DNA from 2 places in the Actinopolyspora sabaoui genome. Region 1 is predicted to be linked to the other one. Evidence: riboswitches for the same ligand, from Rfam matches in the RefSeq annotation. Region 1 holds a riboswitch; the other holds the start of a gene.
What was found. Region 1 has a riboswitch for S-adenosylmethionine ahead of thrC (threonine synthase). Riboswitches for the same ligand answer to the same signal wherever they lie in the genome.
Positions count from the first base shown of each region.

Region 1 (7,116 bases):
AGCCGGAGTTCCCCGGCGATCCGAAACGCTCCGCGACGGGGGCAGCGCCGTTCGAGCGCGGTGGCGGTATGAGTCGATCAGCGAAAGAGGCGCAACAGTGGCCAACATCAAGTCATCCAAGAAGCGAGTCCTGATCAACGAGCGCAACCGTCTTCGCAACAAGTCGGTCAAGACGTCGATGAAGACCGCGATGCGCCGGTTCCGCGAGGCCGCTGCCACCGGCGACAAGGAAAAGGCCGCCGAGATGGAGCGCGCCGCCACCCGCCTGGTCGACAAGGCCGCCAAGAAGGGCGTCATCCACCGCAATCAGGCGGCCAACAAGAAGTCCTCGATGGCCAGGCAGCTCAACCAGCTCTGATCGGGCTTTCCGGACGGTCGACCACCACCGGGACCGTCCATCCCGGAACGCCGGTAACCGGGCCTCTTCGCACGCCGCGGCGAGGCCCGTACTCCGCGGTCCCCATCCATTTCCCGGGGGTCGGCCCGGCTTTTCCGTTCAGCCCTGGTTCCGGGAGCTCCGGGTCGCGATCAATCCCAGCACCGCGCGTTCCAGAGCGTAGTCGGCATCGGCGGCCTGTCCCTTGACCTGACCGTTGAGCGAGGCGACCAGCTGCATCGCCTCGGTCACTCCCGCCGCGTTCCACCCCCGCGCCTGCGAGAGGGCCTTCTTGACCTTCCAGGCCGGCATACCGAGCTCACGCGCGAGCCGGTACTGATCCCCACCTCCAGCGCTGGCCACTCGCCCGATGGTGCGCACGGCGTCGGCCAACGCGTCGGCGATCAGCACGTGCGGCACCCCCAGCTGCAGCGCCCAGCGCAGCGCCTCCAGCGCACCGGCGCGGTCCCCCATCACGGCTTTCTCCGCCACCACGAATCCGGTGACCTCGGCCTTGCCCTGGTGATAACGCCGTACCGCTGCCTCGTCGACCTTGCCGTCGGTATCGGCGACCAGCTGGGACACCGAGGAGGACAGTTCGCGCAGATCGTTGCCGACCGTCTCCACGAGAGCGCTCACCGCGGCCGAGTCGATTCGTCCCCCGGCTCGGGTGGCCTCCGCACGAACGAAGCTCTCCCGCTCTGCGGGCCGCGTGATCCGGTTGCACTCGGTGACGGCGGCCCCCATGGCGCGCAGTTCGCCGGGGAGTTCCTTGGCGTGCTTGGCCCTGCCACCACCGTTGTGCAGCACCACGAGCACCACCCCTTCGGCCGGAGCGCGCGCGTGACGGAGCACCGCCTCCGCGATCTCCTTGTTCGCGTCCTGCGCACTGTCCAACGCGATCACGCGCCCCTCCGCGAACAACGAGGGACTGAGCATCTCGTCGAGCTCGGGAGGGGTGAGGTCACTCACCTTGGAGCGGCGTAGCTCGGCTTCGGGATCGGCCCGGCGAGCGGCGGCGAGAGATTCGGAAACAGCACGCTCGACCAGCAGTTCTTCGTCACCGAGCACGAGATGCAACGAGGCGGGAGCCGAGTTCATGGTCCGCATTCTCCCACTCGGCCCGACGGTCAACCCCGTCCCGGATGCTGGATCGAAGTGGTCGCATGACGGGTTCATGCCGTAGCGTTGCCGAAACAACTTGGATAGCTCATCCAGAGGGGCAGAGGGACCGGCCCGACGAAGCCCCGGCAACCAGCGTCGCCACCGCGACAACGTTCATGGCGTGGTGGCGACGAAAACGGTGCCAATTCCGACCCGCCAGCGGGACAGATGAGGGGAAGGACCTCGCGATGACAGCTGCCGCCCGAACACAGTCCGAGACGACCGACCGGAAGTTCGACCTCGGCCCCGCGGCCGAGCTCGTTTCCAAGGAAGAGGGGCATCGGCAACCCCTGGCTCCGGAGTTCGTCTGCCTGGAGGACTTCTCGCCACTGGAAGTCGCCTACGACTTCGGTCGCGTGCGCAGGGAGGACATCGAATCCGGCCCGCGCTCGATCTGGCGCTACAAGAGTCTACTGCCCGTTCCCTCCGATGTGGAACAACACCCGAACACCGACCCGGGCTGTACGAGGTTGGTCCGGGCCGACGCGCTCGCCAACGCGCTGGGCGTCAAACGCATCTGGATCAAGGACGACACGGGCAACCCCACCCACTCCTTCAAGGACCGGGTCGTGGCGGTGGCCCTGGCCGCCGCGCGCGAGTTCGGTTTCAAGGTACTGGCATGCCCCTCCACCGGTAACCTCGCCAACGCGGTGGGAGCGGCGGCGGCACGTGCGGGCTGGGACTCGGTGGTGCTCGTCCCCTCCTCGCTGGAACGCGCCAAGGTGCTGATGACCGCCGTCTACGACGGCTCACTGCTGGCGGTCGACGGCAACTACGACGACGTGAACCGCCTGGCCACCGAGCTGGCCGGGGAGCACGAGGACTGGGCGTTCGTCAACGTCAACGTGCGGCCCTACTACTCGGAGGGTTCCAAGACCCTCGCCTTCGAGGTGGCCGAACAGCTCGGCTGGCGCATTCCGGAACAGGTCGTGGTTCCCATCGCCTCCGGATCGCAGCTCACCAAGGTCGACAAGGGCTTCCGCGAGCTCGGCGAGGTCGGGCTGGTGGAACAGAGCCCCTACCGGATCTTCGGTGCGCAGGCCACGGGCTGCTCCCCCGTCGCCGACGCCTACAAGCAGAACAACGACGTGGTGCAGCCGGTGCGGCCCGACACCATCGCGCGTTCGCTGGCGATCGGCGCCCCGGCCGACGGTCCGTACGTGCTCGACACCGTGCGCCGCACCAACGGCTCGATCGAGGACGTCAGCGACGAGGAGGTCGTCGAGGGCATCCGGCTGCTGGCTCGCACGGAGGGCATCTTCGCCGAGACCGCGGGCGGGGTCACCGTGGCCACCACGAAGAAGCTGATCGAGTCCGGACAACTGGACCCGGACTCGGAGACGGTACTGATGATCACCGGTGACGGTCTCAAGACGATGGACTCGCTGCAGGATCACGTCGGCCCGAAGGCCACCGTGGCGCCGAACACCGAAGCAGTGGATGAGGCACTGAACCTCTGAAGAACGGTACCGCTGAGCGCCTTTCGCGCTCGGCCGGTTACCGGTCGCTGAGGCGGACGCTTGCCACGTTGGGCCGCTCTTGAGTAGGTCGCTACGCGGCGAGCGGCCCTGCCTCGCAATCGAACCACCTCAGCGACCGGGGTTCTCTCGTTCGCCGCCTGTTGGCGGGGTTTGCGACGTACTGCGTGGCGGAACCTCTCGCACCGCTCTCGCTCCGGGGAGGCCCGACATCGGGTAGCGATCTACACAACGTCGGGCCTTCCTCGCGAGAGCACCACGAGAGAACCCGCGGCGGTGCGAGCTGCGAGAGTGGTTGTTCGGCGCTGTCGCGCCGACTTGAATACGCAACGACGAGCACACAGAAAAGTCAGTGGTTATGCGGATAGTCCAGTCGGGAATTTTCCAGCCCGGCTGAACTCGCTCAATTAGCGGGACGGAAGGGGTCGCCGGTGTTGGCGGTCCGCATGCTTCGCTTTCCGCCCAGCACCGCGATGTCCCCGCGGCGATCGGTGCGGCGCACCACGGCACCGAGGTCGCGCAGCGTCGTGACGATCTCGTGGCTGGGATGCCCGTAGTCATTGCCGTGTCCCACGCTGATCAGCGCCACCCGTGGGGAAACCGCCCGGAGGAACTCCTCGCTGGTGTACCCCGAACCGTGGTGCGGCACCTTGAGCACTTCCGAGTCCAGCCGGACCCCTGCCGCGAGCAGCTCGCGCTGCGCGGCCAGTTCGATGTCGCCGGTCAACAACACCCGCCCTACCGGGGTCTTCGCCCGCAGCACCACCGAGGCGTCATTGACCCGTTCCGCCCCCACGGGTGCGGTGGCCACTTCCGGGGCCAGTACCTCGACCGCCAGCGCGGGCCAGCGGATCAGCTGCCCCGCGTTCAGCCGCACCAACCGCGCGTCGCTGTCGCGTACCCGTTGTCGAACGCCGGTGTCCGACCAGATGGACGGTCGGGCCGCTCCCGTCGCCACCGCATCGACCTCGCGTCCCACCAGCACCCCGGAGATCCCGGCGTAGTGATCGGCGTGCGGATGGGTGAGCACCAGCAGTGGAACGTGCCGTACCCCGAGGCGGTCGAGACACCGATCGACCAGGGCGGCGCTGGGCCCGGTGTCCACCACGACAGCGGTGTCGCGCTCTCCGGTTGCCAGCACCAGGCTGTCCCCCTGACCGACGTCGCAGGCCACGACGCTCCAACCGGCCACGGGCCAACCACCGGGCCGCACTCCGATCGTGACCAGCAGCAGTAGCACGGACAGCAGCGACCCGCCCAACAACCTCCTGCCCGTGCGGAAGCGGAGCAGTAGCAGGATCGCGCCCACCAGCGCCATCACGAGCGGGATTCCCGGCGCCCCGGAAGGCAACGGGATCGTCGCCAGCGAGGAACTCGCGGCACACCGGGCCACCAGCAGCACCCACTCCAGTTCCGGAACGGCCAGCAGCACCAGGAGTTCACCCAGCGGGGCGAACCAGGGGGCGAGCAGCGTCGCGGCCACACCGAGCACCGTGGCCGGGGCGATCACCGGTTCCACCAGCACGTTCGCGGCGACACCGACGAGGCTGAGCTCCCCGGACAGCGCGACCACGAGCGGGGCGGTGGCGAGTTGCGCGGCGGCCGGTGCCACCAGCGCCTGAGCCAACCGCAGGGGCACCCCACGTCGCCGCAACCACCCCGACCACGCCGGGGCGAGCAGCACCAGAGCTGCCGTGGCCGTGACCGACAGCGCGAACCCGGGGCTCACGGCCAGCCGGGGGTGCCACAACAGCAGCAAAATCACGCAGCCCGCGAGCGCGGGCAGTGCCGTTCCGTTACGGCCCAGCACCAGCGCGAGCAACCCGATCGCCCCCATTACGGCCGCACGCAGCACGCTGGGCTCACCCCCGGCGAGGACCACGAATCCCGCCAGCGCCACCCCCGCGCAGCCCGCGGCCAGCGGGGGTGGCGCACGCATCGCACGGAGCAGCAGCAGTACGGCGCCGCAGACGATCGCCAGGTTCGCCCCGGAAACCGCGGTCAGATGGGTCAGCCCCGCCTTTCCGAAATCACGGCGGACCGTGTCGAGCAACCCGCTGGTGTCGCCCACCACCAGGCCGGGAAGGAGTCCTTCGGCACGTGGGGAGAGTACGGAATCGGAAACATCGCGTAGTCCCGCGCGCAGCCGCTCGGCGAACCGCTGCGAAACGGGCGGCCGAGTCACGTCCTCCGGTGGCTGGTGGACGGCGAGAACGATGACCAACAGATCGGCTCCACGTGGCCGGAGCGCCGCACCGGTGGTGGTGGCTCGCTGTCCCCGCAACAGCTCGCCCCAGGATTCGGCGGGCACCAGCAACAGCACCGAACCGGAATCCGGCTGCCACCGCTCCCGCTGTCGTACCGCTCGGATCCGGGCTCGAACCACCGACCGTGCCCCGAGCCCACCACCGCCGGTCGAGGCACCGCTCACGGGTGTGGGGCGTTCGGTGAGCTCGACGCGCAGCCGTACGCTCTCGCCCCGGGAGGCGGATTCCCGAAGCGGGTGGTTCTCGACAGGACGCAATCGCACTGCCAGCCCGAAACCGGCGGTTCCCACCAGAACCGAGCACGCGATCACCCCGACGGCCCATCTCCGACCCGTCACGAACAGGCACGCCGTTGCCGCCGCGGCACCGCAGCACGCCAACAGGGCGGCGGCGACCCAGCCGGTGTGCAGCCCGGTCAGCGTGACACCCCAGACTCCGAGCGCTGCCGGTACCAGCCGGAGATCCAGCGGGCGGGTCGTCGACGCGGCAGTGGTCGAACCCGACGGCTCGGTCATCGCCGCCTCACACCCGAACCAGATCGCGCAACCGCGAGAACCGCACCGTCCCGATCCCGTCGACCTCGCGAAGCTGGGTCACCGATTCGAATCCCCCGTTCTCGGAACGCCAGCGCAGGATCGCCCCTGCCGTGACCGGACCGATGCCGGGCAGTTCCCGTAACTGTTGTTCGTCGGCCCGGTTGAGATCCACCTTCGAGGAGCCGGTGGCGGTGGTGCCGTCCGGTACCGACCTCGAGGCACGTGACGGCACCGGAACCCCGACGTAGAGCTGTTCCCCGTCGGACAGTTCCCGAGCCAGGTTCAACGCCAGGGTGTCCGTCTCGGGTAGCGGGCCTCCCGCCGCCCGCAGCGCGTCGGCGACACGGGAGCCCGCCGACAGCGTCACCAGCCCCGGTTCGTGCACTCTGCCCACCACGCTGACCACCAGCTCGGCGTCGGAAGAGGTGGTGACGGCCGCATCGGTCACCGCTGCCGTTCCCGGAGCCGGAATCCGAGTCGACGGGACCGGCGTGGTCCCACCGCCGGAGTCGCGGCTCAGCAGCAGAACGAGGCAGCCGATCACGGCGGCGAGAACGACGCCGAGGCACCCCGCCCGGCCCGGATCCAGCAGCACCTCGCGCGGTGTTCGGGGCACCCACCGCCGCACCCGATCCCCGGTTTCCGTCCGCTCGTGGCTTTCCGCGGCCTCACGAATCTCCGACGCCTCGGCGCTCTCCGCGGTGTCGGACGCGGAGACCGGGACGGTCGCGCCGCCCTCGGAACCCATCAACTGCCGCAGCCGTCGACGGGCCGGGGAAAGCTCGTCGTTGGCGGCGGCAACGGTTCGTTCGTCCGAAGGGGACGAACCGTTGGACCGGAAAAGATGGGGCATACCGGCGAAGCTAACCGGCGGTGCACCGAGCGGGAACACCGAAGAACGCCTCCGGTGGACAGCCGAGCGCGTTGTGGACACTTACGCGGCGAGCCGCACGCTACGAGATGGCACCGAGCGCCACGAGGCGGTGTTGAAAACCGGAACGCCCGCGGGGCGAAGTTCTCGGAGCTCCTCCGGCCACGCGTTCGGATCCCGCCCGGCGAGCGCGACACCCCGCGCGGAGAATTCCGTTCAGTCGTCGAAAGGTGTGATGCCGGTGGTATTCCACCCGCCGGGCAACACGACGACTCCCACCGAGCCCGGCCCGATGTGGGCTCCGATGGTGGCCCCGACCTCGGAAACAACGCAGTCGGAGCAACCGGGCAGTCGCTGTCGGATATTTCGGGCGAGTGTCTCGGCGCGTCCCGGTGCCGCCAGGTGGTGGACGGCCAGCGCCGGT
Region 1 is NZ_JBMIHH010000005.1:357,295-364,410, reverse strand. It holds gene rpsT (30S ribosomal protein S20) at 98-358, shown strand; gene holA (DNA polymerase III subunit delta) at 497-1,477, opposite strand; SAM riboswitch class I at 1,584-1,715, shown strand; gene thrC (threonine synthase) at 1,729-3,000, shown strand; gene ACOQFL_RS11670 (ComEC/Rec2 family competence protein) at 3,422-5,800, opposite strand; gene ACOQFL_RS11665 (ComEA family DNA-binding protein) at 5,808-6,674, opposite strand; gene ACOQFL_RS11660 (DegV family protein) at 6,909-7,116, opposite strand, start outside.

Region 2 (7,116 bases), on a different contig from region 1:
ATCGACCGCACCGGTATCTCGACCGTCAACGTTCGGGAGAAGATCGAGCCGCCGGTCAAGGAGATCGTCGACGACTCGATGTTCAAGGGCGAGCGCAAGGTCGAGAAGCAGGGCAGCGCCGGGGAGAAGATCGTCTTCACCCGGGTGACCACCCGCAACGGCGAAGAGGTCAAGCGGGAGACCGTCGGCGAGAAGGTGGTCACCGAGGCCGAGCCCAAGGTCGTGCGTGTCGGTGGCAAACAGCCGCCGAACAGCGGTGTCTGGGACAAGCTCGCCGAGTGCGAGTCCGGTGGCAACTGGCACATCAACACCGGAAACGGCTACTACGGCGGTGTCCAGTTCAACAAGTCGACCTGGGACGCCTACGGCGGCGACCAGTACGCCGCGTACCCGCACCAGGCCACCAGGGAGCAGCAGATCGCCATCGCCACCAAGGTGCGCGACGAGCGAGGGGGTTATGGGGCCTGGCCCTCCTGCTCCTCACAACTCGGCCTTTCCTGATTCGGCACCGCTTCCGGCGCGGTTGCCGGGGTGGTTACGTGGCGGAACCTCTCGCACGGCTCTCGCTGCGGCTCCGGAGACATCGGGTAGTAGCTACACAACGTCTCCGGCGTCCTCGCGAGAGCCGTACGGGAGAACCCGCGGGTGGTCGGTCTGCGAGGGTGGTCGGAGTTCGGTCTGCGAGGGTGGTCGGAGTTCGGTCTGCGAGGGTGGTCGGAGTTCGGTCTGCGAGGGTGGTCGGAGTTCGGTCTGCGAGGGTGGTCGGAGTTCGACCTGGCTCGAAGTGCCGCGGCGATTTCGCGGGAAATTGACGCCCACCTCCGCCGTGCCGCCCCGGAGGACCGGCGATTTCGCGGGAAATTGACGGCGTCCGCCGTCCCGGCGCGGCCGAGGGAATTCGGCCTGCTAGTTTCGACGGCGTGGAGCAACAGCCGTCCGCAGTCCGCCTGCTCGGTCCGGCCGAGGTTCGAGGACTGGCCGAGCGGCTCGAATTTCGTCCCACCAAGAAACTGGGACAGAATTTCGTACACGATCCCAACACCGTGCGACGCATCGTCGACACCGCCGGTATCGACTCCGACGACGTGGTACTCGAGGTCGGTCCCGGCATCGGCTCACTGACTCTGGCACTGCTCGGCACGGCAGGTGCGGTAACCGCGGTGGAGATCGATTCCGTGCTCGCCGACCGCCTCTCTGCCACTGTCGCCGACCACGCGCCCGCGCTCGCCGAACGGTTGCGGGTGATCAACGGTGACGCGTTGCGGCTGGGTGCGGCCGAGTTCGGCGGCCCGGAACGCGAGCCCACGGCCCTTGTGGCGAACCTGCCCTACAACGTGGCGGTTCCCGTGGTGCTGCGGTTGCTGGCCGAGCTGCCCTCGTTGCGGCACGGCCTGGTGATGGTGCAGGCCGAGGTGGCCGACCGGATGGCCGCCGAGCCGGGCAGTCGTCGTTACGGTGCCCCCAGCGCGAAGTGCGCCTGGTTCGCCGAGGTGCGGCGGGCGGGTTCGGTCTCGCGCAACGTGTTCTGGCCGGTGCCGAACGTGGATTCCGGACTGGTGGCTTTCACGCGCCACGAACCACCCGCCGAGATCGACCGCGACCGTGTCTTCGCCGTGGTGGAGGCGGCCTTCGCACAGCGCCGCAAGACGCTTCGTTCGGCGCTGTCGGGTTGGGCGGGCTCTTCGGAACGCGCTGAGCGGTTGCTGCGTGCGGCCGGGATCGATCCGGCCGCCAGGGGAGAGCAACTCCACATCACCGAGTTCGCCGCTCTGGCCGAGATCGCGGAAACCGAACCCTGATCGACAATTCCACGTTTCTCGCCGAACCGGAGTGCGCCGTCGCTCGATTCCGGTCGCGGTTTTCGTATTCGTCCGGCCACCGGTCGTAGCCATTCTTTTCGTTTCGTGCCACCGCAAGGGGGAGTGACGAATACGACAAACGGTGGAAAGTGACTCACATCAACTTGCGTCCAGCGGAATCGATGATGTTTACTCTTCCGCGGAGTCCATCCCGAGCGGCTGAGAGATCTGGCTCGACGACGCCGCAGCAACCACCCGGATCGGGCAGGTGCTACCGCCAGGAACGATGGAGTTGATTTGTCTCTGAGTTCCACCGCAAGCGCCAAGACGCTGCCCGTGGCTATCCGCCTCGGCCTGACGGAGCGTCGTGTTGTCGATCTCGGGCGGCGTACCACGACCGCCTGTCGGCGCCACGTCTGATCCCGTACTGGCCCCTGGTTACTTTCCACCCGGTCTTCGCGTGCGCCCTCGCACGTCCACGGCCGAGGCGAGCTGAAGCGGAGTTCGATCGTGATCACAGTCGAAAACCTGACCAAGACCTTCACCCAGAGCAACACCTCGGTGGCGGCGCTCGACGATGTGAGCCTGCAGGTGCCGGACGGTTCCGTCTGCGGAGTCGTGGGAACCAGCGGGGCGGGTAAGTCCACTCTCGCGCGCTGCATCGCCCTGTTGGAGAAACCGGACAGTGGGGCCATCCGCGTGGACGGGACCGATCTCGTCTCGCTGGAGGGCAGCAAGCTCCGCGCGGCGCGTCGTCGGATCGGTGTGGTTCCGCAGGGCGACTCGCTGCTGCGGCAGCGCACCGCGGCGGGCAACGTTGCCCTGCCGCTGGAGTCGGCGAAGGTGCCTGCCGCCCAGCGCCGCAGTAGGGTAGCCGAGCTGCTCGACCTGGTGGGGTTGGCCGACAAGTCCTCGGTTTATCCGGACCACCTCTCGGGTGGGCAGCGGCAGCGGGTCGCTGTCGCGCGTGCGCTGGCGGCGAAGCCCTCGGTGCTGCTCGCCGACGAGCCGACCTCGGCGCTGGATCCCGGTACCACCGACTCGGTGCTGACCGTGTTGGAGCGCGCTCGTTCCGAGCTGGGTGTGACGGTGCTGGTGGTCACGCACGACATGGCAGTGGTTCGACGTATCGCCGACGACGTCGCCGTTCTCGAAGAGGGCAGGGTGGTCGAGCACGGCAAGGTGCTGGACCTCGTTTCCGAACCGGGCAGCCGGATCGGTTCGACCCTGTTGCCCGAGACCGACCAGGCGAGCACGCTGCAGCTCGATTCCGGCGGGCACGACGTCGTCGCCGAGGTGGTGCTGGTCGGTTTCGCGGCCGTGGGTGCGTTGCTGCCCGAGGCTTCGAGCCGATTCGGGGTGGAGCTGTCCATTCTCGGCGGTGGACTGACGCGGCTCGGGGACACGCCTGTCGCCAAATTCCGTGTCGGGCTGTCCGGTGAACGTTCCGAGTCCGCGCTGAAGTGGATGATCGAGCGCGATGCGCATGTGCGCCGCGCTCCCGTGAGCGTTGATGGAGTTGCCGCGTGAGTGACGTGACCCCCTGGTCGGAGGTCTTGGAACTGGTACGTCCCGCGACCGTCGAGACCCTCTACATGGTCCTGATGTCGACCTTGGTGGGTGTGGTCGGTGGTCTGCCGTTGGGGGTGTGGTTGCACCTGACCTCACCCGTGGGACTGACCCCCAAACCGCTGTTGCACCGAGTGCTCGGCGCGATCGTGGACGTGACGCGTTCGATCCCGTTCGTGGTGCTGCTGGTGGTGGTCGGTTCGTTGACACGGCTGCTGATGGGGCAGGCTTTCGGCAGCAGCGCCGCGATCGTGCCGCTTGCCATCGCCGCGGTGCCGTTCTTCGCGCGGTTGACCTCCAACGCGCTGCGCGAAGTGGATTCCGCGATCGTGGAGGCCGCGGTCACCACCGGAGCGGGCAAGTTCCGGATCGTGTGGACAGTGCTGCTCAGCGAGGCGCGAGCGGCGTTGGTCGGCGCGGTCGGGGTGACCATGCTCGCGTTGATCGGCTATGCCGCGATGGCGGGCGCCATCGCGGGTGGCGGACTGGGTGCCACCGCGATCCTGGACGGTTACAACGCCTATGACGATCGTGTGCTCTACGTCTCGGTGGTGCTGCTCGGAATCCTGGCCTGGGGAATGCAGCTGCTCACCGACTGGGTGACCAAGTTGGTCGACCGCAGGCGTGCCGTCACCAATGTCTGAGCCCGCGGTCCCCGTGGCGTGAGACACGGCGGTTCTCGTTTCTCCCGGTGATTCCCGAGGCTCGACGTGTCGAGCCTGCCCACCGCATCGAGAACTGCCCGAAATAAACCGACAAAACCGAAGAAACCGACAAAGCCGACCGGCCTCACGGGCCGGTAAGGCGGCGAACGCCGCCGAACCGAGATCCGAAAGGACCTTCGATGCGTACCAAACTTCTCGCCTCCGTGCTCGCCGCCTGCACACTCGCGTTAGCGGGTTGCGGTGGCGGCTCGGCCGCGCAGGACGACCCGAACGCGGCGATCAAGGTCGGTGCCACCGCGCAGCCGCACGGCGAGATCCTGCGGTTCGTCAAGGAGAACCTCGCCGCCGAGCAGGACCTGAAGATCGAGATCGAGACGTTCAGCGACTACAACAGACCCAACGCGGCCACGGCCAACGGGTCGCTGGACGCCAACTACTACCAGCACAAGCCGTTCCTCGAGGAGTACAAGGAGGAGCGCGGTGGTGACCTGCACTGGGTCGCCCCCGTGCACCTGGAGCCGCTGGGCATCTACTCCAAGAAGATCGACTCGCTGGACGAGGTCTCCGACGGCGCCACCGTGATGATCCCCAATGATCCCTCCAACCGGGGGCGGGCGCTCAAGCTGCTCCAGTCCAAGGGGCTGATCGAGCTCAAGCAGGGTGCGGCCGAGGAGACCGATGTCCGCGACATCGTCAACAACCCGAAGAACCTACAGATCGAGGAGCTCAAGGCCGCCCAGATCCCGCGCTCGCTGCAGGACGTGCGGTTCGCCGTGGTCAACGGCAACTACGCGCTCAAGGCCAATCTGGACGACCCGCTGGCACTGGAGTCGACCGAGAACAACCCCTACGTCAACGGGGTGGTCACCAACTCCGAGATGCGGGGTGATCCGCGTGTGGACAAGCTTGTCGACATGCTGCAGTCCCAGGAGGTCAAGGACTTCATCAACGAGCAGTACGGCGGCAAGTCCGTTATCCCCGCGACCTGATCGCACGCCCGCCCGGGACCCGGTCGCACGCACACCTGAACGTGCGCGGCACGAACACGTACCCTGGGGGGTGTGCTGTCCGTGGTACCGACCCCGATCACCGTCCGGGTCCCGGCGAAGGTGAACCTGCATCTCTCGGTCGGTGACAGTCGCCAGGACGGTTATCACGAGCTGGTGACCGTTTTCCAGGCGCTGTCGCTGACCGACGAGATCACGGTACGCAGTTCCGACGAGCCTGGCATCGAGGTGCACGGCGAAGGTTCGGAAAGCGTGCCGTTGGATTCCGACAACCTGGCATGGCGAGCCGTACTCGAACTCGCCCGTGCCAGTGGCAGGGATCCCGACGAGACCGGTGTTCACATCTCGATCAACAAGGGAATACCGGTCGCGGGCGGCATGGCGGGGGGTAGCGCCGACGCCGCCGCCACGTTGTTCGCCCTGAACGCGCTGTGGAAGCTCGAACTCGGTCGTGACGAGCTCTCCGAGATAGCGGGGCGACTCGGCAGCGACGTACCGTTCGCCCTGCAGGGCGGTACCGCGCTCGGCACCGGCCGCGGCGAGCGGCTGGTGCCCGTGCTGGCCCGACACACTTATCACTGGGTGATCGCGCTGCACGGTGAAGGCCTCGGGACACCGGAGGTGTACACCGAGCTGGACCGGTTGCGGCGGAACTCGGACAATCGCGTGGGCGAGGTCGAACCGCTACTGGAGGCACTGGCCTCTGGTGACCCGCGCGAACTCGCCCTGCTGCTGGGCAACGATCTGCAGGCCGCTGCTGTCTCACTGCGGCCGGTACTGCGGCGCACGCTGCGCGCCGGGGTGGACGCGGGAGCGCTGGCCGGCATCGTGTCCGGCTCCGGTCCGACCTGTGCCTTTCTGTGCACCGACGGGGAGGAGGCGGTGCGCGTCGCCGCCGAGCTCTCCGGTGCGGGGGTCTGCCGGACGGTGCGAGTGGCGCAGGGACCCGTTCCGGGCGCACGGTTGATCGGCGACGAGCACGTCGATCGTCCTCCCACCCCGCCGCAGGTGCACGCGTGAGTTCGGGGCGGACGTGGCGCCGAGCGTGACCGCGACGCGGTCACCGGGACCCCGTTCGTCGGGAGCCCTTCCTCGGGAGCCCCGGTCGCCGGTGGTCTCAGCCGCACACCGACCCGCCCGCGCAATGAAATCGATGGTCCGGACGCGATGTCCGCGGCCTGTTCCGCGCATACTCGAAGTCGACGGAGTGACCAACACTCGATGGCCAACCTGATCAACCTGGAATCGGTCGAGAAGAGCCACGGGGTCCGACCGCTGCTGGACGGAGTCTCGCTCGGCGTGACCGAGACCGACCGCATCGGGGTCGTCGGTCTCAACGGTGGTGGCAAGACGACCCTGCTGGAGATACTGACCGGCATCGAAGAACCCGACGCGGGGCGGGTCAACCACACCCGCGATCTGCGCAGCGCGGTCGTGACCCAGCGCACCGAGCTGCCCGCCGACGCCACCGTGCGCAACGCTGTGCTCGACCCGCAGGGCTTCACCGCCGAACACGAGTGGGCCGCCGACCCGAAGGTGCGTTCGGTGCTCAATGGGCTCGGCATGACCGGGCTGGGGCTGGAGACCAGGGTCGCCGAGTTCTCCGGCGGTGAGCGACGTCGCGTGGCGCTGGCCGCCGCGTTGGTACGCGAGCTCGACCTGCTGGTGCTGGACGAGCCGACCAACCACCTCGACGTCGAAGGGGTGCGCTGGCTGGCCGACCATCTGCTCTCGCGGCGCTGCGCACTGGTGATCGTCACCCACGACAGGTGGTTCCTCGACGAGGTGTGCAACCGCACCTGGGAGGTCGTCGACGGCCGGGTCGAGCAGTACGAGGGCGGTTACGCCGACTGGGTCTACGCCAGGGCGGAGCGGGCCAGGATCGCGCAGCAGACCGAGGAGAAGCGCCGCAACCTGGCCCGCAAGGAACTCGCCTGGTTGCAGCGCGGCGCCAAGGCGCGAACCTCCAAGCCGAAGTTCCGCGTGGAGGCGGCCGAAGCGCTGATCTCCGATGTCCCCGAACCCAGGGACACCGTGGAGCTCGTCTCGTTCGCCAAGCGCCGGTTGGGCAACACT
Region 2 is NZ_JBMIHH010000006.1:434,134-441,249, reverse strand. It holds gene ACOQFL_RS14415 (resuscitation-promoting factor) at 1-501, shown strand, start outside; gene rsmA (16S rRNA (adenine(1518)-N(6)/adenine(1519)-N(6))-dimethyltransferase RsmA) at 921-1,799, shown strand; SAM riboswitch class I at 2,003-2,092, shown strand; gene ACOQFL_RS14405 (methionine ABC transporter ATP-binding protein) at 2,310-3,329, shown strand; gene ACOQFL_RS14400 (methionine ABC transporter permease) at 3,326-4,012, shown strand; gene ACOQFL_RS14395 (MetQ/NlpA family ABC transporter substrate-binding protein) at 4,213-5,022, shown strand; gene ACOQFL_RS14390 (4-(cytidine 5'-diphospho)-2-C-methyl-D-erythritol kinase) at 5,104-6,060, shown strand; gene ACOQFL_RS14385 (ABC-F family ATP-binding cassette domain-containing protein) at 6,262-7,116, shown strand, end outside.
Region 2: linked by a shared signal. The riboswitch ahead of ACOQFL_RS14405 (methionine ABC transporter ATP-binding protein) and the one ahead of thrC (threonine synthase) in region 1 are both predicted to bind S-adenosylmethionine.